DNA from 4 places in the Cobetia sp. SIMBA_158 genome. Region 4 is predicted to be linked to each of the others. Evidence: predicted binding sites of a transcription regulator. Region 4 holds the regulator's gene; each other region holds the start of a gene.
The links. Region 4 encodes sigma-54, which starts transcription at its own class of promoters, with help from an activator protein. Its sites were predicted from a motif close to TGGCACNNNNNTTGCTNT; they were not measured.

Region 1 (5,182 bases), on a different contig from region 4:
GCATGGAGGCAGTCGCCGCCATCACGCCAGGGTATGACAGCGTCATGGCATCGTCTTCGACATAGTGGGAGACGTGCTCGAGACGATCGACATCGCCGACGGCGTAGCCGACACGCAGGCCTGCCATGGCGTGAATCTTGGAGAAGGTCTTCAGCAGCAGGACATTCTTGGCACCACCAGCAATCAGATGATCGGCGGAGCGGAAGGCAGGGTCATTGACGAATTCGGCGTAGGCTTCATCGATGATGAACAGCGTGTCGTCGCGGCTGTCATTGACCCAGGCCTCCAGTTCATCACTGGAAATGATGGTCGAGGTCGGGTTGTTGGGGTTCACCAGATAGACGATGGAGGGGCCGGAGTGGTCGGCCACGGCCTGCTTCATGTCGGAAATCTTGAATGACCAGTCCTCGCGCGAGGACGGCACCTTGCGAATGGCAAGGTCATAGAAACCGGCATACAGGGCACCATCGCCATAAGTCAGCTCGGGAATCACCAGCTGGGTATCGGGAGTCGCATGGGCCAGCACACTGGCACGGATCGCGTCCGAGGAGCCCGGCGTGAACAGAATGCTCTCGCTCGGCACCTTGTGGTGAGTCGCCACCAGGGACTGTAATTTACCCAGATGGGCGAAGGGATAACGATTGGAATGCGGGATGGATGCCGCTGCGGCGCGCTGTGCAGACGGTGCCATGCCAAGCGCGTTCTCGTTGTAGTTGAGTCGCACCGGTGACTTGGCGGAAGGCTTGAGCACCTCCGCCGCAGGCGCCGTCTCCTTGGCCAAGGCACTGGGGATACCCGGCAGGAACTGACCCAACGCCGCCCCGGCAATTGCCGCCCCACTCATGCCCAGGAAACCACGACGCGAACGCGATGATGGAGAGCCCTTCTCAACCGCCTGAACCACAGAAGACTCCTGCAGATCCTTCTCGACTACGTCTGTCATCGTGTGTCCTCTGTCTGTCGCTGCTGCCCTTCCCCCTCGTGTGAAGCCACACGGGCAATCGGGAGCAAGCCGTTGTTTTTGTATGTGCTAATAAAGCACCACCAACGTATAAGACTTTGGTGAGAGGCACAACGAAACGACGCGCCGGATCGCGCAACCATGCGCCGCGGCAAGGGCAACCCTCTGGCCTCATTATCAAGGCGCTGATGCTTCTCGGCAGAAGCTGGCCCAAAATCCTAAGGCAGCGTCGCTCCATTTTAAGCCAGTAAATTACGGGTGACTGCGAAAACAGAGGAATCTTTATTCGTATAAATTTCGCCAAAAAAATTATTCATAATTACTTCTAGCCTCTGGCTTAATGTACACCTGACTAGAACAAAAATCCTCCAACTCATCGATCACACTTATACACACTTGCCTAATTGTGTTATATCTGTTCTGTAATGTAGCGACCGTGTGACTCTCCCCAACCGTAAGAGCACTTTCTCTACCATGAGCAACGGCATTACGCTTATTGACCACTTCGTCAATAGCCAATTCTGAACTTCTATCAAGTTGAAAATCATGCTTGCCAAATACTATAAAAATAGTCTTTATGCTTTTGGCCCAAACATTTTGAAGACTATTTGCAAAAATAGTCTCATCAATTCTCACAGTATTTTGTGATCTAGTTTCAGCGAAAATACTAACTGCACCATCAAAAAACTTTTTATACCCAGAATCCTTAAAACTCTTTAGCTTATCCTTAAGAACAACTGCATAAAAACTTTCAGAGTAATGCGATGCTAGTATAGACTTTTCGGCAATATAGAGAAGTGCCTTTTCAACCGCATCATTTATAGTTTTCTCAAGTGCACTATATAACTGCACATAGAAAAGACCTTTTTGTATCTTAAACTCTGGACTATCAGGTGTTGCAGGCTCATTAGGCTCCTGTTCAATTAAATATCCCAAAAAAATTCTAACTTCGTTGAATCTCTCAGTAGAAAGTGTTCTAGTTGTTTCTAAAGTCATGCTCGATAGCATCCTTTACAAAATTAATTCTATCATGCAATCTTTTTCGACTATTAGTAGCACCAGAAGTTAGCTTTTTTAATGCTTCATTATCTAAGAGATCTTGGATAACACCTTGCCTAACCGCAATATCATTATCAATAACATCGGCAGTACCGATTGCTATTGCTTCAAATAATACCATTGGCGTCACGTTTAGTCGGTTCCCCCTGACAATTCCGTTTGGCAGTGAACGCTCAAGCTCGTTAAAAGTCTGCTCGAAAATATTGCGCAAACGCACTTTGTTCTTAAAGGACTTTGTCTTCGATTCCATATAGTCGTTAAGAAACTCTTTAACATTATGCACAAACTTATCTCGCTGCTCATAATAACAAAAGAACTTAAGGACCAGCTCTTCATAAACCCCTTTATTTGCAGAGCTCTTTGTAACCTTAACAACTTTTCTAAAACTATCATTCATTGAAAGTTCTTTTATAAAATCGTTAAACTCCCCTGTATAGACACAATTTCTTATTTCTTGCGGGTGCAAGTTTACACCACCTGTATTCAATCTCTCAAACAAGTCATACCGAACACTATTATCACTCCTATCATTCAAGACAGTAACTCGGATAGGTCTAGTCTGGAACATAACCTGCAGTGATTTTGGAAGATCCTCATAACGAGTACCATTCAGAGAGCTAAGCTTTTCCAATGAAGAAATTTTTAACTTACTCCCCTTAGCATTAACTTCCTTGATAACATCCAAACTACCCACATAGTTAATTATTGTGGTCAATCTCTGAAGGCCATCAATCACCTCCCAGCTTGAATCTCGATTAGTTGCCATATATAAGGTCGGGACTGGAATACCGAGAAACAATGATTCTATTAACTCAGACTGCCTAGCCTCATCCCAGACAAAGTGCCTTTGATAGTCAGGAGCGATATCGATCATCCCCTCAAGCGTCATATCATATAGCTGTCGCACCGATATATCATAACTATCAAACGCAACAGATCTTCTATTGTCTTCCAGCTGCGCTTGCAAATCCATAAACTTCATATAAAACCTCAATACTTATACATAGAACAATAACTCTATAACATCTTATATCTTAATTGATTCCTGTTAAAAAAGCACCCCACACCACATCAGTGCACCCATTCCTAGAAAACGTTCATTTGGTGCACCGAGACAACTTTTCATCCCTCCCTCCTTGGAAGCATCCCCCATAAGAAACTGAAAAATGTAAATTTTTTAAAATTAGGCACGCTTTCTGCTAGATACTCAGCGAGGCACCGATAGGCATACAACAATCGAAAATCTACACCAATGGAGCGCTAGGGTTCCGGTGACTGGCTGATAGCCGTCACGACTGGTCCGAGAGCACTCGACCTCCAAGCTGGGGGTTACACGGCGGGACAAAAGCCCGGGAGACGCAAAGCCTGTAAAGGTCGGCGCCTCTCACTTTTTCCGCCGGAGATAACGACAATGACCCAGCTCACTCGCCTTTCCCAGTCCGCGACTTCCCCCTCGGATGCCAGCGCCCAGGTGTCATCCGCTGCTGTCTCATCTGCTTCATCTACCGTTTCCCGAAACGCTTCCAGACGTGCTGCGCTGGCCGGCGCCCTGCTGCTTGGCGCATCACTGAGCCCGCAGGCCATGGCGCAGGATTCCTTCAGCGTGTGCTGGTCGGTGTATGCCGGCTGGATGCCGTGGGAATACGCGGACACCCAGGGCATCGTCGACAAGTGGGCCAAGAAGTACGACATCAATATCGATGTGGTGCAGGTCAACGATTACGTCGAGTCCATCAATCAGTACACCTCCGGCAATGTCGATGGCTGCGCCATGACCAACATGGACGCCCTCACCCTCCCCGCCGCCAGCAGCGTCGATTCCACCGCGCTGATTCTGGGCGACTACTCCGATGGCAACGACGGCGTGATGGTCCGCGATGGCGATTCCATCGAGTCCCTGAAGGACCGCGAGGTCAATCTGGTTCAGTTCAGTGTCTCCCACTACCTGCTGGCACGCGCGCTGGACAGCGTCGGCATGAGCGAGCGCGACCTGACCACCACTAATACCGGCGATGCCGACATCGTGGCGCTGGCCAGCAACACCGACACCCAGGCAGTGGTGACCTGGAACCCGCAGCTGGCCACGCTCAAGGAGATGCCCGGCTACACCGAAGTCTTCAATTCCAGCGACATCCCCGGCGAGATTCTCGACCTGATGGTCGTCAATACCCAGACGCTGAAGGACAACCCGGACTTCGGCCACGCGCTGGTCGGTGCCTGGTATGAGGTGATGGAGAAGATGAAGGCCGGTGACGAAGCCGCCCTCTCCCAGATGGCCGATGCCGCCGGCACCGACCTCGCTGGTTATCAGTCCCAGCTAGCCGCGACCCACATGTACTACACCCCCGCCGAGGCCGTGGCCGCCTTCAATGCGCCGAGCCTAAAGGACACCATGCAGCACATCGCCGACTTCAGCTTCGCGCAGGGCCTGTTGGGCGAAGGCGCCCCGGATGCGGGCTTCATCGGTATCGAGACCCCCGCCGGCGTCATCGGCAATGAAGGCAACGTGATGTTGCGCTTCGACCCGAGCTACACCGCCGCACTGGCCGACAGCCAGTAACGCCACGCGGTGGATGCCGCACACGCTCCGCGGGGCAGCCTGCCTCGCGGAACGTGAACCGACCGCCTCCCTCGACCGCACCCTCGTTCGCACCCGTGGAGCCCGCGCATGAAACGCCTGATCAATCTGACACCCTCCCGTGGTGGCCGCTGGCTGCTCGGTGGCCTGCCCTTCGCGCTGCTGGCCATCCTCTACATCGTGCAGTCCAACCAGCGACTGCTCGACAACCCGAATGACCGCCTGCTGCCGTCCTTCGCCGCCATGGGCGAGTCGTTCTCGCGACTGGCCACCGAGGTCAACGTGCGCACCGGCGACCTGCCGCTGTGGACCGACACCTTCGCCAGCCTCGAACGCCTGCTGGCCGGCGTGCTGATCAGTGCGCTGATCGGCCTGACCGTCGGCCTGCTCACCGGTGGCCTGCCGCTGCTGCGCGCCAAGCTGTCACCGCTGATCACCGTGCTGTCCCTGATTCCGCCGATGGCGATTCTTCCGATCCTGTTCATCGCCTTCGGTACCGGCGAGCTGGCCAAGATCGCGCTGATCGTCATCGGCATCACGCCCTTCCTGATTCGCGACCTGCAGAATCAGGCCCTGCGCCTGCC
Region 2 (5,182 bases), on a different contig from region 4:
TTTCTGCGCCTTCTGTGGCTTGGCGGTCTCAGGCTGTTCAGCACCTGAGCCAGAACTTGATACGGAACTTGAGACAGAGTCAGAAATAGCGCGGGGCGGCGTATGGTCCGCCGCGGAGTCGATGCTGGTTGTCATTCGGGTCACCTAGATCTTGTTGTAATGGTCAGGCTCTAGCCGAGCATTGTGTGATGCATCATGCCGTATCGTGTCGGGTGATTCTGTGTGCGCCGAGGGCGGGACGGGCCCCCGGCGCGGGTACAGCAGGACAGCGGGTCATTCGTGGGTTGTTCGTGGATCAGTCGCGCTGTTGCACGCCCGGCAGTACACACAGCATTTCGTAGAGCAGGGTCGCGCCCATCAGCGCGGTGTTGCCGCTGGTGTCGTAGGGCGGGGAGACTTCCATCAGGTCACCGCCGACGATGTTGAGGCCACGCGCGCCGCGCACGATCTCCATGCCCTGAGGCATGGTCAGGCCGCCGGCTTCCACGGTGCCGGTGCCGGGGGCGACGGAGGGGTCCAGGCCATCGATGTCGAAGGTGATGTACACCGGGCGGTCGCCCATCATGTCGCGCACTTCGGCCATCAGCGGCGCGAGTGACTTGAACCAGCACATTTCTGCGGTCTCGACACGGAAGCCCTGCTGGCGGCACCAGTCGAAGTCATCGGCGGAGTAGCCGGTGCCACGCAGGCCGATCTGCACCACGCGATTGCTGTCGAGCAGGCCTTCTTCCTGGGCGCGACGAATCGGCGTGCCGTGGGCGATGGGCTCGCCGAACATGTGGTCGTTGACGTCGGCGTGGGCATCGATGTGGATCAGGCCGACCGGCCCGTGCTTCTTGGCGATGGCGCGCAGCACCGGCAGGGTGACGGTGTGATCGCCGCCCAGCGTCAGCGGTACGCAGTCGTGGCGCAGCACCTCATCGTAGAACTGCTCGATGATGTCCATGCTCTTGGGAAGGTGGAAGGTGTTGATCGGCACATCGCCGATGTCCGCCACCTGCAGGCTATCGAAGGGCGCGGCACGGGTGGCCATGTTGTAGGGGCGCAGCATGCGCGATTCATCACGGATCTGGCGCGGGCCGAGACGCGCGCCCGGACGGTTGGAGGTACCGATGTCCAGCGGAATGCCGATGAAGGCGGCGTCCAGGCCTTCCGCGGTTTCCTGAGCCGGCAGACGCATCATGGTGGCCGGGCCGCCGAAACGTGGCATGTCGTTGCCGCCCAGCGGCTGATTGAACTCGCTCATCTGTCTCTCCAGGGTCTTGAGTCGCTCGCGCTAGCGTGACGGCGAGCGGGGTATTGTGATTGTTCGCCTGATCGGCAGGCCGGACGGTGGCATGAAAGCCGGCGATCTTCCTTGGCGCATACCCCAGCATTGCAGTAACCATGCCAATTTTTAGTCAATTGATTTTATTGGATTTTATTTGAGGGTGGTGTCTGAGTGATTCATTTCTGGATCACTAGCGCACTGATAATGATTCAAAAATGGATCACTGATTCATTTGTGGATCACATTCGGGCATCATCGAGAGTGTCTTCAAGCGCAGTGCGACAAAGAACTGCTAGAAAGAAGCGATAGAAAGAAGCGCTGGAAAGCCCCGCCCCGATTCACAGGCTCGACCATGAGGTGCCCGCCATGTCAGAGCTCGACCGTCAGATTCTCAAGACCATCATCGACACCGCTCATGATCACTACTTCGTGGTCAATGCGGATGGCCAGGTGACAGATGTCAGCCCCGGCGCCGCGGCGGTCTATGGCATGACCCGCGAGGAGTTGTGTGCCGCCAACGTGCATGAGCTGGAAGCCAGCGGCGTGCTCAAGCCCTCCATCAGCCTGGAGGTGCTGCGCACGGGGCGCACGCTGCAGATGATGCAGCTCACCGCCACCGGGCGGCGGGTGGTGGCGCAGGCGCATCCGGTGTTCGTCGCGGGCAAGCTCGAGTGCGTGGTCAGCCGCTCGATGGATCTCACCGATATCCAGCTGTTGCAGCAGGAATACGCGGTGCTCCAGCAGCGCTTCAGTGATCACCTGCGCCGCAATTCGCGCGGTGGCGAGCTGGGCGGCGTCAGCCAGGGAGAAAGCGATTGGGCAACGGCGGGGGCAGGGCAATCAGTCCAGGCCACGGAGCAATATGCACAGAGCCAGGCTGAACAGCGGCAACGTGAACAATCAGCGCGCGAGCAGGCCGAGTGCGAAGACGCCGCGCTGGAGCTGGGCGAGCTGCAGGTCAGAAGCCCGGTGATGCGCGAGATCGCGCTGCTGCTCAAGCGGGTTGCGCCCACCAACGCCACGGTATTGATGCTGGGTGAATCCGGGGTCGGCAAGACGGCCTTCGCCCATCAACTGCATCGCTGGAGCCAACGCGCCGACGGCCCCTTCATCGAGGTGAACTGCGGCGCCATCCCCGAGAGCCTGTTCGAGTCCGAGATGTTCGGCTATCAGGCCGGTGCCTTCACCGGCGCGGGTAACCGTGGCAAGGCGGGCCTGATGGAGCAGGCCGAAGGCGGCACCCTGTTCCTCGATGAAATCGGTGAGCTGCCGCTGGCCACCCAGACCAAGCTGCTCAAGGTGATTCAGGACGGGATGATCACCCGCCTGGGCGACACCACCACCCGCCGCGCCGACTTCCGCCTGGTCGTCGCCACCAATCAAGACCTCGCCGCCCGCGTGGAGCAGGGCCAGTTTCGCCTCGACCTCTACTACCGCATCAATGTGCTCCCCGTCAGCCTGCCGCCGCTGCGCGAACGCCGCGAAGATATTCCCGCCCTCATCGAGCAACACCTCTCCCGCCTCAATCAACGTCACGGCCGCCGCAAGCTCCTCGACGCCTCGTTATGGCCCATCCTCATGCGCCAGGACTGGCTCGGCAATATCCGCGAACTGGAAAACTGGCTGGAACGCGCCTGGCTCAGCGCCCCCAGTGATGTTATCGACAGCGACTCAGTGAAAACACTGCTCAACACTTGTTCCACGAATAACGCTAATGGACTAGGCAATTCATTTGGCTTCAGTAATGACAAATCTAATGGAATAGGCGTTACTGAAAGTTTTACCACTGCCGATAACTCTCATCGTCCCAATTCCCTCTCAGAGCCTGCCGCTGAGGGGGCGGTAGCCATGCCAATACCAAAACTCGGCCCCAACGAAACCCTCAAGGAAGGCCTGGCACGCATCGAAGCACAATGGCTACGCGAGATGGCAGCCGAGCTGCCCAGTACCTATGCAATAGCGAAGAGGGCAGGAATCAGTCAGCCGTCGGTGGTGAGGAAGTTGAGTAAGTATATATCACGTAATTTTGCGTAGGTTTAATAAGGATCGCCTTATGATTATTTATGTTGCCTCAGGGAAGGGCATACCTCTAGTTAATAAAGTTAATTGCATTGTTTTGTTTGAGGATAGTTGGAACGACTATTCCTTTTTTACTATGTTTAGCTTGATGTATATAGATGAGAATGGCAATAGGATAAATTTAGGGAGGATAAAAATAGGATTTAAAGGCCAGACTGAGGATCAAAAGACTATATCAGAGCTGGACAGTATAATGTTTGATCTTGAGGACAGGTTCTTTTCCGTAGGTGAAGACGTTGAGTTATATAGAAATATATCCAGTTTAGGAGGCGATAAGTCAAGAGCTATCTTGAAAAGCTTGCGAGATATAGTATTTGACAATAGTCTCATCGAGGAAAATAGAAATGAAGATGTTCTGAGTAAATCATTGCTGCGTGAATTCAGTGTTTCTATGTTAAAAGGGCAGCTAAGAAGTGTTTTACAAGGAAATTCTGAATGTACCAACTATGAATTTAAGTTTGTGCGACCCGAAACTCAATATTGTGGTCGTGTAAGCCTAGATTTCGATGTAATAGCTTACTCAAAACCTGCGACAAATATCCATGCTTTAATAGGGCGAAATGGAATTGGTAAAACCACTTTGCTTAACGATATGATATCAAGTGTTATAGATCCTAGTTCTACTTGTGCTCGTTTTTATGAAAACTATACTGATTCACAGAGAGTTATTTCTAAAGATTACTTCAGCAGGCTGATATCAGTATCATTTAGTGCTTTCGATCCATTCTCTCCTCTTAATGATCAACCTGATCCAGCCAAAGGCACATGTTATTACTATATAGGCCTTAAAGATACGTCTAGTTTAGGGAGTAATAGAAGTATCGAAGATCTTTATAAGTTGGGTGCGGAGTCCTTGGTTAATTGTTTTATTAGAGAGCCTAAAACTACACTTTGGCGTAGTGTGGTTGAGAATTTAAGTTACGACATAGGTTTTGCAGACATTGATATAAATCGCCTTGAATCCAGTTTTAGAAAGGTTGAAGAAATATTTTCCCAAACGATTCTACGTGATCGTAGTTTTACTGATAGTCGTAGATTTATTAATACATATTATAGATATATTTTACCATTATTGAAGACAATGAGCTCAGGCCATGCGATTATAATTTTAACACTAGCACGTTTAGTTGCTACCGTAGAGGATAAAAGTTTAATTATAATAGATGAGCCTGAAAGCCACCTTCACCCTCCGTTGCTATCACTATTTATCAAGTCTTTGTCTGATTTGCTTTATGTTAAAAACGGAGTAGCAATATTAGCAACACATTCCCCTGTCGTCTTGCAAGGCATTCCTAAATCATGTGTATGGAAGATTTATAGGAATGGAAATAGTATTACACATGAACGACCTTCCATGGAGACTTTTGGTGAGAATGTTGGTGTTTTAACATCCGAGGTTTTCAATTTAGAAGTAGCTCGTTCAGGATTTCATGCCTTACTAGCACAATCGGTTGGCGAAGGTGCTAGTTACGAGGAGATAATTAAAGAATATAGAGGGCAGTTAGGACTCGAAGGACGAGCTATATTAAGAGTGCTTTTGGCTAAGAGAGAGAGGGATGCTCAATGATGCGCATTGAAGGCTTGAGTTTTTCTTATGCCGAAGTTATAGAAATTTGTTTGACGGGAATTACCGGCAATGATGGATTAAGAGAGCGCTTAGATTCTAGCAGGTATTCGTTAACTAGGGTGGCGGAAGATTATACTGAACTTGGTGAGCGAGGATTGCTTAGTGATATTGTACCTTTAAAGAATGGCATGGGCATAAACCCTATTGTTTTGGAGGGCCTGAATAAGAAGGAGTTGATTTCACTCTACAACTTGTATTTTGTAAAC
Region 3 (5,182 bases), on a different contig from region 4:
GGGCGCTTTTCCAGCGCGCGCAGCATGCCGGCACGCAGCTTGTGCTCATCGAAGCTCTCACGCGAGCCGTCGCCCTTGACCACGCGCGGCATGACCAGCTCCGCCGTTTCGTAAGTCGTGAAACGCTCACCGCAGGCCGCGCACTGGCGACGCCGCCGCACCTGGTCACCCTCGACCACCAGTCGGGAATCCGTGACCTTGGTTTCATGAGTTCCACAGAAGGGACAGTGCATGTTGGAGAGCCTGCTTGGGTGCGAGGTGGCTGCGGCCCCGCGCGAAGCACAGCGAGGAAGTGGCGCAGCGCAGCCGAATGACAGCGAATGGCGGGTATTGTAACCGTTAAGGCCCCGCCACGGGAGCCTATGTCAGCCTCGACATGACTGAACTAGCCTTGGGGAGCGACCAAAGGGAGGCAGGAGTTTCCTGCATTGTCGCCTCGGGTGGCGGGCACCGCGGCGAAAGCGTCAATCAACCTGCCCAGCAGGCTTGAAATCCCCGCCCGATAACCGAAAGATGACATCAGGGTGCAGCGCCTCACAAGGACGCTTGCCCGAGCCGTGAAATCCTTTCACGACTGGCGGCGGATGATCTCTGCCGCGAGATTGATCACGATGACGCAAGGAGCTGCGACATGGGAATCATTGCATGGATCATATTCGGTCTTATTGCCGGCATCATCGCCAAGGTGATCGTGCCCGGCAAGGACCCGGGTGGCATCATCGTCACCAGCATCATCGGCATCCTGGGGGCTGTGGTCGGTGGCTGGGTCGGCACCCTGATGGGCTTCGGTGAAGTGACGGGATTCAATCTGGCCAGCTTTGTCATCGCCGTGCTCGGCGCCGTCATTCTGCTGATTCTGTATCGCGTGCTGCGCAAGTAAAGCGTGTCATGAAGCGCAGTGGCGTCAGCTGGCCGCAGGCCACATGACGCCAGACAGGACGGCCAGCCGGCACATGCAGGCTGGCCGTCCTGCCTTGCAGGCTTGACGAATCTGGCCCAAGGCGTGCATGACTCATGAGTAAAGGCGCCAGGCCGTCACCCACGGGCGCCGCTCAGCGATGCGCTGTTCAGGGATTTCACCAAGCGACGGCCAGCCGACTTCATCTGATAAGTGATTTCCAGTCTTGCCACCGGCCCCGCAGGATTGCGCCGGCGGGCTTCCCGAAGATCACCCGCGACACGCTCTGCCCATTGCACCTCACGAGGCAGAGTCTGACCGCTTTTGCTGCCACGAGGATTGCCCATGTCCGATACGTCATCTCCCGATCACTCGACATCCACTGCCTCCGATCCTGCGCCGAGCGAGGGCAACGCCAGACCACGGGCCAGAGTCTCTCTCGCCAAACGCCTCTCGCAAGCTGATTTCCAGGCGCATGCCACACGCCTGCTCGCCGAGATCTACCCACAGCGTCATGAGGAAGTCCTCAGACGCCTGGAGACGGTGCTGGATTTCCATCGCACGCGCCTCACCCCCCGCGTACCGGAAGGCGAGCCGCTCTGGAGCGAGCGCGACCAGTGGCTGATCACCTACGGCGACAGCCTGCAGCAGGAAGGCGAGGCACCACTGGCGACCCTGCACGACTTCCTCGCCAGCCGACTGGACGACAGCCTGTCCGGTGTCCACGTGCTGCCCTTCTTTCCGTGGAGCAGCGATGACGGCTTCAGCGTCATCCACTATCGCGAGGTCAATCCGGTCCTCGGCGACTGGCAGGACATCCGGCGCCTGAGCGAGCAGCGCGACCTGATGGCAGACCTGGTCATCAATCACTGCTCACGCGAGTCACTGTGGTTCGCCGATTATCTGGCCGGCGTGCAGCCCGGCCGCGACTACTTCATCGAGATGGACCCCGACACCGATGTCTCCGAGGTCGTGCGCCCGCGCCCGTCTGCCCTGCTCACGCCGGTGCATACCCGTCGTGGCCTGCGCCATCTTTGGGCAACCTTCTCGGATGACCAGATCGACCTGAACTTCGCCAATCCCGATGTGCTGCTCGAATTCATCGGCATCCTGCTTTACTACCTCGAGCAGGGCGCGGGCATCATCCGCCTCGATGCAGTGGCCTTCCTGTGGAAACGCCAGGGCACCTCCTGCATCCACCTGCCGGAGACACACGCCGTGGTGCGCCTGCTGCGCGCCATCGTCGACCATCTAGCGCCGGGCAGCCTGTTGATCACCGAGACCAACGTGCCCCACGCCGAGAACATGTCCTACTTCGGGCTCGACCGCCTGTCACAGCACGACCTCACCGCCATCGAGGGCAGCGCCCAGGCCGATGAAGCGCACCTGATCTATCAGTTCACGCTGCCGCCGCTGACGCTGCACACCCTGACCTCCGGCGATGCCAGCGCCCTGACCCAGTGGGCCACCAGCCTGCCGTCCCTGCCTTCCGGCTGCAGCTACTTCAACTTCACCGCCAGTCACGACGGTATCGGCGTTCGCGCCCTTGAGGGCCTGCTGCCCGACCACGAGCGCGACACCCTGGTGCGACTGGTGCATGACTTCGGTGGCTACGTCAGCATGCGCGCCAACCCCGGGCGCGCCGACACCCCCTATGAGCTCAACATCAGCTACTTCGATGCGCTCAAGGGCACGCGGCGCGGCCAGGACCCGTGGCAGATCGAGCGCTTCATCGCCAGTCAGACCCTGATGCTGAGCCTGCAGGGCATCCCGGGGATGTACATCCACTCGCTGACCGCGACCCCCAACCACCAGGAAGGCGTCGAGCGCGATGGTCACCTGCGCGCCATCAACCGCCGCAAATGGCAGCGCGATGAACTGGAAGCACTGCTGGCAAGCCCCAACACCGCGACCCATGAGGTCTTCCACGCCCTCAAGCGCCGCATGGCACTGCGCCGCAACGAACCCTGCTTCCACCCGGATGCCGACCAGAATGTCTTCGATGTCGGCCCGGACTTCTTCGTCTTCGAGCGCGTCACCCATGAAGGGCGTCGCCTGCTGTTCGCCCTCAATGTCACCGATCAGCCGCGCGTGCTGCCGCTGCCGGCAAGCTGGCAAGGCGTCGCGCTGACCGACCACCTGTGCCACGACAAGGCCTACGATCCCACCATGGCCCGCCGCCCCTATCAGGCGGCCTGGCTGATGGAGCAAACCGTGCGCCCGCCCGCCATCGAGGTTGTCTGACGCCCTCTTTTTCTCCTCCTGCCAACGACAACGGGGCTGCCAGTGGCAGCCCCGTTGTCGTTGGTCTTGCTGTTTCCCGCCGCGAGCCTTACTGGTTGTCCAGCTCCACCGCTTCGTGCATGCGCTCGAGCAGGTCCGGCACGGCTGACTGCACCCGGTTCCAGCTCGGAATGAAGGGCTTGTCGCGTGGATTGTCGAGGAAGGCGCTGCCGGCATCCATGATGTTGGCGGCGAACAGCTCCACCGCCGCTTCCTCGCTGTGGCGGTCCACCGTCAGGCCATTCATGACGGCATCGTTGTAGTAGGTCTCGATCAGGTCCAGCGCGATACGGTAATAGGTCGCCTTGATGGTGCGGAAGGTCTCGCCGTGCATCTCGACGCCCAGCGTGGCCAGCTTGCGATACATGGCCTTGGCGATATCCAGACTCATGCGATTCAAGCCGCCCAGCGCATCTTCCTCGGACAGCGGCTGGTGCTTGTGATCGTAGGCATCGGCGATGTCCACCTGACACAGGCGCTTGGTGGAATAGTTGCGATGGACCTCGGACAGTACGCCGATCTCCAGCCCCCAGTCACTGGGAATACGGATGTCCGCCAGCACGTCGGTGCGCATCGAGAATTCGCCGGACAGCGGGTAGCGATAGCTGTCGAGATAATCCAGGTACGGCAGCGGGCCATAGACCTTCTTGAGCGCACGGATCAGCGGCGTGACCATCAGGCGTGCCACGCGGCCGTTCAGCTTGCCCTGGGCGATGCGCGAGTAGTAGCCCTTGCAGAACTCGTAGTTGAACTGCGGATGGGCCACCGGGTAGATCAGGCGCGCCAGCAGGCCGCGATCATAGGTGACGATATCGCAGTCATGCAGCGCCACCGCCTCGGCGATGCCCGAGGCCTGCACGTAGCCTGAGCAGTACCAGACATTGCGCCCCTTGCCGGCCTCCATCGGCGCCAGGCCATGCTCGGTCAGCTCCTCATCCAGCGCCCGCAGGCGCGGGCCGTCGTTCCACAGGATGCGGTGATGCTGCGGCAGATGTGAGAAGAACTCCTTGGCATGCTCGAACTGGTCACGGTCGGCGCGGTCCAGCCCGATCACGATCTCGCTGAGGTAGGGCACCTGGGCCAGCTCCTCGACGATATGCTTGAGCGCCGGGCCTTCCAGCTCGGAATACAGCGACGGCAGAATCAGGCTCATCGGTCGCTTGCGGGAGAAGCGCATCAGGTCCGCTTCGAGATCTTCCACCGGACGATCGGTCAGGTTATGGAAGTTGGTGATGATGCCATTCTGGTAAAAATCGCTCATGTCAGCTCCTTGTCATGCCGAAGACACGCATCAGGCAGGCGTCAGGCGCCCAGACCTCTGGATGTCCATTCTTCCGGCTGGCCATTGGCCAGCCAGTGACGCAATCCCTCGACCCATCCCTGCGGTCCGGGGAGATTGGCGCGAAAACAGCGGCGTTCATCCGCCAGTTGCGGATAATCGGCAAGCTCCCGATCACGCTGAGAGGTATCACCGACGCCGGGGATCAGCACAGCGTTATCGACGGCGGCCAGCAGCGGCAGGTCATTGGCGCCATCGCCGAAGCCCAGCGTCCAGGGGCGCACCCGCTCGCAGAGCCGGTAGCGGGCGATCAGATAACGCGCTGCCGCGCCCTTGTCGCTGTCCCCGGTCACATGGTGAAAGCGCCCACCACGTGTCAGCTTGAGGCCATGACTGGCCAGACGCGCACGAAAGTCCTCGAGACGCTCCGGCGCGTCACGCCATACCAGCGGTTCACTGGCATCACGCTGTCCCGCCAGGGCCGCGTCGCCCTCCCCCAGCCCCGTCAGCTCACTGATTCTCGCCACCGACATCGAGGCGAAGCCCTCGAAGGCGAATTCCCCGCTCAGCTCTTCCAGCACCGCGAGAATCCTGGCGCGGGGCATCGCCACCGCGATACGACACAGGCCGTGTGCGTCCGGGGCGCTGGCCTCTTCCAGCGGGTAGGCGCTCAGCCAATCGGCCGGCAGCGCCACCACGCCGCCGTTCTCGGCGATCCACGG
Region 4 (5,182 bases):
TTGTCGATGGCGTAGTAGCCAATATCTTCCAGCGCCTGGAGAGCGATGGATTTCCCGGAGCCGGAGCGGCCGCTGATGATCACGATCTTCATGAAGTGCTCTCCAAGGGCGAGGTCAACGTCGAAAGAATGCAGGGGTGGGGCAGAAGGCTGCCCGCTATCAGTGCGCTGTACGTCGGCCGATGGAAGGCCAGCAAGACGAAAGCCCGGACGATGTCCGGGCCTGTCATTCAGCGCGCCGGTAATTCGGCGATGGCTTGGGTCAATGCCTCAAAGAGTGCACGCTGGCTGTCTGCCTGGCGCAGGGCCGAGCGATTGGTCGGGGAATTGAGCAATTCCGCGACCTGCCCGAGCAGCGTCAGATGGGTCTCATCCGCTTCCTCAGGCACCAGCAGCACGAACAGCAGATCGATGGGTTCTCCGTCGATGGCATCGAAGTCGATGGGTTCACCGAGCTTCAGAAACGCAGCGATTGGCGTCTTGCAATGCGGGCTGCGTGCATGGGGCACGGCCACACCGTGGCCAATGCCGGTCGACCCCAGTCTCTCGCGCCCGATCAGGCGCGAGAAGACTTCCTGGCTATCCAGGCTGGGAATGTTCTGTGCGATGAAGGTGCTGAAGAATTCAAGCACCCGCTTCTTGCTCCCCCCGGGGACACCGTACAGCGTGCGCTCGGGGGGAAGGATCTGATCAAGTGTCATGGCTGAAGGTCAACGGGTCCCGGTGCCCTGAGAGCGAGCTTGGGACTTTTCCTTGTGTTTGACCAGCTGGCGATCCAGCTTGTCGGCGAGCGCGTCGATGGCAGCGTACATGTTGGGGTCTTCTGCCAGGGCGTGGAGGTCAGCGCCTGCCGCGTGCAAGGTGCAGGCAGCCTGCTGGCGCTCCTTCTCGATCGACAGTGTCACCTGAACATTGGTGATGTTGTCGTAATGCCGTTCGAGGCGAGCGAGCTTCTCGTTGACGTAATCGCGGAGAGGATCGGTAAGTTCCACATGATGCCCGGTGATATTCACTTGCATGGACACGCTCCTTTATCCAGCGGGTTGCCATTCAATTGTAACCCTTTTTGACTACGAGCAAACCCTGATCGGACGCTCTGCAACAGGCTTGACGGCCACCGTCTGGCGATGTTTTCGCACCCTTGCCAGTGGCGTCAGAAGTCGTGAGCGTCTGTACCGACAATGCCCAAGCTTTGCGCAAAGATCAACGCTGCGCTGCATCGTGGCTCAGTGCTTGTCTTCAACTCAGTGAGGGGTGTCGGAGTGGACTTCAAGGGCACGTCTGATGGGTGGTGCGTGAAAGACGCGCAAGAAGGCGGGTTTTCGTCGCCAATCCCTGCATGTACGTCGCCTTTCAGGCGCTTCGATTGCGTGGAGCAAGCGGCGTTCCGGGAGGTTCTCCGGGTGTCATCCAGGTGCAATGCGCGCAAAAGTGACTTTAAAAACATGCGATTGACGGTGAATGACGCTGCCGGAACGGCGGTTTTTTACCGTCATCCTGCGCGCCGTCATGGCCCATGACGGGCAATTGATGAGCGGTTGACGGCATGACAGAGCGTACGACAGGCGTACCGCTACCCGCGAAGTCAGAGGCTGATGAGCGGAAAATCCAGCGCTTGAGGTTGGCGGCGGCTGCCATTGTGGAGGTGAAAGCAGGGCATGGCAGCCGCAGGTGACGCGTCAGGCCAGACGCTTGCGCTCGCTGGAGGAGGGGATGCCCATCGCTTCGCGATACTTGGCCACGGTACGGCGTGCGACCTCGATGCCATCGCTGGCGAGCAGGTCGACCAGCCGCGAGTCGGAGAGAGGCTTGCGGGCCGGCTCTTCCGCGATCAGCTTGCGGATGCGGGCACGAATGGCGGTGCTTGAGTGGGCGTCGCCACTGCCGCTGCCACCGACCTGGCTCGAGAAGAAGAACTTGAGCTCGAAGACGCCGCGTGGGGTGTGGATGTACTTCTGGGTCGTGACCCGCGAGATGGTCGATTCGTGCATCTCGACCACTTCGGCGATGTTGGCCAGAATCAGCGGCTTCATGCCTTCCTCGCCTTGCTCGAGGAAATCGATCTGGCGTGCCATGATCTCGCGGCCGACCTTGAGCAGGGTGTCATTGCGTGATGACAGGCTCTTCATCAGCCAGCGCGCTTCCTGCAGGTTGTCCTTGAGGAAGGTGTTGTCGGCGGACTTGTCGGCACGCTTGATCAGTGCGGCGTATTCCGGCTGGATGCGCAGCTTGGGCAGCGCTTCCGGGTTGAGCTCGACCTGCCAGCCATGGCGGGTATGGCGCACCAGCAGATCTGGGATCACGTAATCGCTGGCGGGCTCGCCCCAAGCGGATGCCGGACGCGGATCGAGCGCACGCACCAGACGAATGACGTGATCCAGCTCGTCATCGTCAAGGCTCAGGCGGCGCTTGAGCAGCTTGCGATCATCGTTGCCCAGTGCCTCGAGGAATTGACGTACCAGGCGGCGCGCCTGCGCCAGCAGCGGCAGGTCATCCGGCAGCAGTGCCAGTTGCAGCAGCAGGCATTCGCGCAGATCACGGGCGAAGACGCCGGTCGGGTCGAACTGCTGCAGACGCAGCAATACCTGCTCGAGTTCGGAGGCCTTGAGGCCGGGCAGGCCCTGGCCGCGCAGGCCATCGACCAGCTCGTCGAGTGACAGGCTCAGATAGCCGGCACCGTCGACGGCATCGATCAGGCTCTCCGCCATCTGGCGTTCACGGCCATCGAGGTCGGTCATCGCCAGCTGCCAGCGCAGGTGGTCCTGCAGGCTCTCGACACTGGTATTGCGATCGAAGTCCGGCCCTTCTTCACTCCCGCTGCCACTGCCGGAGCTGGTCAGGCTACCGGCGTGGTCCTGGTAGAGGTCCGACCAGTCACTGTCGAGGGGGTATTCCTCGGGAATCTCGCTCGAGGAGTCGGCAGTGGAGATCTCGCTTGAATCCTGTGTCTCGACGACATCCAGCGACTCGTAGTCCTCGTCGAGCTCCAACATGGGGTTGGACTCGAGGGCTTGCTGAATCTCCTGACGCAGGTCGAGCGTCGACAGCTGCAGCAGCTGGATCGCTTGCTGGAGCTGCGGCGTCATGGTCAGCGAGGTGCCGAGGCGGAGTTGCAGGGTGGGTTTCATGGAGTCAGTCAATTCACGGCAAAGGAACGTGCTTACTACGCTATACCGTGACTTGGGGCACTGACAAGTGGTTGCCGTGAATATTAAAGCAACTTGCATGCCATGTTTCCACCAAGGTGGTATGGACGTCATGCATGCGTCTGATGTCAGACATGAAAAAGCCGCTACGCGATAAAATCACGCAGCGGCTTTCGAAGCTTTTACCTCGCGAGGACTCAGCGCAGCCGCAGTCCCTAGAGCTTGAACTCGTGGCCCAGGTAGACGTCGCGCACCTGCTGGTTGGCCAGGATGGAGTCTGCATCACCGTGGGCGATGATCTGGCCATCGCCGACGATATAGGCGGTGTCACAGATATCGAGTGTCTCGCGCACGTTGTGGTCGGTGATCAGCACGCCGATGCCACGGTCGCGCAGTTGGCGCACGATGCTCTTGATCTCGCCCACCGAGATGGGGTCGACGCCGGCGAAGGGCTCATCGAGCAGCACGAAGTCCGGCTCGGTGGCCAGTGCACGGGCGATCTCGACCCGACGACGCTCGCCACCGGACAGGCTCATACCGGCACTGGCGCGGATGTGCGTGATGCTGAATTCCTCGAGCAACTCTTCAAGGCGTGCCTTGCGGCCATTGCGATCCAGGTCCTTGCGGGTCTCCAGGATCGCCATGATGTTGTCGGCCACCGACAGCTTGCGGAAGATCGACGCTTCCTGCGGCAGATAGCCGATGCCGGCGCGTGCACGCTGATGCATGGCGGCAGCGGAGAGGTCCTTGTCATCGATGGAGACGTTGCCGGCATCGGCGCGCACCAGTCCGACGATCATGTAGAACGAGGTCGTCTTGCCGGCGCCGTTGGGGCCCAGCAGGCCGACGATGTCGCCCTGGCGGATCTCCAGCGAGATGTCCTTGACCACCTTGCGGCCCTTGTAGGCCTTGGCCAGATGGCGAGCGCTCAGCGTACGCGGAGTAGCAGCAGTCATGACTCAGTTTTCCTTGCTGGCATTGGCGCCGCGTGGCGTCAGAGTCATGTGCACGCGACCGCCTTCGGTCTGCTGTGCCGTCTTGCTGTTGTTGGCGTTCACCTGGCGCTTGTCGAGGAAGTACTCCACGTAGCCGCCTTCGAAGGTGTCATCGCCTTTCTCGAGACGCGCGTTGCCGACCAGCTCCACGCGGCGCTCCAGTGCATGGTAGCGGATGGTGTCGGCCCAGCCCTTGACCAGCTTCTCGTCGGGTGCGGGTTGCTGTTCCAGGTAGGCACGCTTGCCGGTGGCCTTGACCAGCGAGATCTCGCCGCTGCCGGCGCGGCTGATATCGACGCGGCTGGCATCGAGTTTCATGCTGCCCTGGCGCATCTCCACCTGGCCGGTGTAGGTGGCGGTACCGGCCTTGTCATCGAGCGACAGGGCGTCCGCGGCGATGTTGATCGGCTGGCTGGCATCGCTGTCCAGCGCCATGGCGGCCGGGGCGAAGGTGGACATGCCCAGTGCCAGGCAGAGCGCCATGACACCGCTGTTGAGGGTCTGGCGACAGGCCGTCAAGGGCTTGCGAGTCGTGGAAGTCATGGTGGCTCCTTGGCATGACGGGGTCGCCGCCCGAGCAATGATGCCATCGAGCGGCAGAGAAGAAGGTGTTGCGGCGCGGGTCATGGCGTGAAGGCCAGCCCGGCGGATTCATTCACCGCTGGCAGGCGCTGCCTCGAAGGTGCTGTTGACGCGCCCATCATCGGAGGTGGTGCTGTCGGCGCCCGAGTCGATGCGCTCGGCTTCCTTGCTGGCCTCGCTCTGGCCTGTGCCGGGTTGCAGGACGCTGCGAACACGGCCCTGCAGCACGGCGGAATCCTGTGAGAGGTCGGCGCTGAAGCTGTCGCTTTCGACATGCTGGCCATTCTGGGTGATCACGACCGGCACGTCACTCCAGGCGCGATTCTGATCACGGCTGTAGTGCAGGACATCGGTATCGAGGGTCCAGCGGTCATCGGGCTGGCGCAGTCTGGCATCACCCTTGAGGGTGAAGGTGTCGCCGCCGGCGCTCAACACGCCACTGTCACCCGTGGCATACCAG

Region 1: R2R70_RS12030 (putative urea ABC transporter substrate-binding protein) is a predicted target of sigma-54. The motif match lies at 3,206-3,223, and genes of this name have one in related genera.
Region 2: speB (agmatinase) is a predicted target of sigma-54. The motif match lies at 1,375-1,392, and genes of this name have one in related genera.
Region 3: R2R70_RS08335 (sugar phosphorylase) is a predicted target of sigma-54. The motif match lies at 993-1,010, and genes of this name have one in related genera.

Annotation. Positions count from the first base shown of each region.
Region 1 covers NZ_JAWJYL010000007.1:66,871-72,052, reverse strand. Annotated here, with positions in the region: gene R2R70_RS12045 (pyridoxal phosphate-dependent aminotransferase) at 1-943, opposite strand, end outside; gene R2R70_RS12040 (MAE_28990/MAE_18760 family HEPN-like nuclease) at 1,271-1,957, opposite strand; gene R2R70_RS12035 (DUF262 domain-containing protein) at 1,938-3,002, opposite strand; guanidine-I (ykkC/yxkD leader) riboswitch at 3,270-3,378, shown strand; gene R2R70_RS12030 (putative urea ABC transporter substrate-binding protein) at 3,432-4,580, shown strand; gene R2R70_RS12025 (ABC transporter permease) at 4,689-5,182, shown strand, end outside.
Region 2 covers NZ_JAWJYL010000002.1:25,659-30,840, reverse strand. Annotated here, with positions in the region: gene speB (agmatinase) at 296-1,246, opposite strand; gene R2R70_RS04120 (sigma-54 interaction domain-containing protein) at 1,637-3,304, shown strand; gene R2R70_RS04115 (AAA family ATPase) at 3,324-4,916, shown strand; gene R2R70_RS04110 (hypothetical protein) at 4,913-5,182, shown strand, end outside.
Region 3 covers NZ_JAWJYL010000004.1:133,692-138,873, forward strand. Annotated here, with positions in the region: gene nrdR (transcriptional regulator NrdR) at 1-233, opposite strand, end outside; gene R2R70_RS08330 (GlsB/YeaQ/YmgE family stress response membrane protein) at 632-880, shown strand; gene R2R70_RS08335 (sugar phosphorylase) at 1,244-3,142, shown strand; gene R2R70_RS08340 (hypothetical protein) at 3,231-4,442, opposite strand; gene R2R70_RS08345 (HAD-IIB family hydrolase) at 4,484-5,182, opposite strand, start outside.
Region 4 covers NZ_JAWJYL010000001.1:58,062-63,243, forward strand. Annotated here, with positions in the region: gene rapZ (RNase adapter RapZ) at 1-92, opposite strand, end outside; gene R2R70_RS00240 (PTS sugar transporter subunit IIA) at 230-700, opposite strand; gene hpf (ribosome hibernation-promoting factor, HPF/YfiA family) at 710-1,018, opposite strand; gene R2R70_RS00250 (RNA polymerase factor sigma-54) at 1,679-3,127, opposite strand; gene lptB (LPS export ABC transporter ATP-binding protein) at 3,361-4,101, opposite strand; gene lptA (lipopolysaccharide transport periplasmic protein LptA) at 4,105-4,683, opposite strand; gene lptC (LPS export ABC transporter periplasmic protein LptC) at 4,792-5,182, opposite strand, start outside.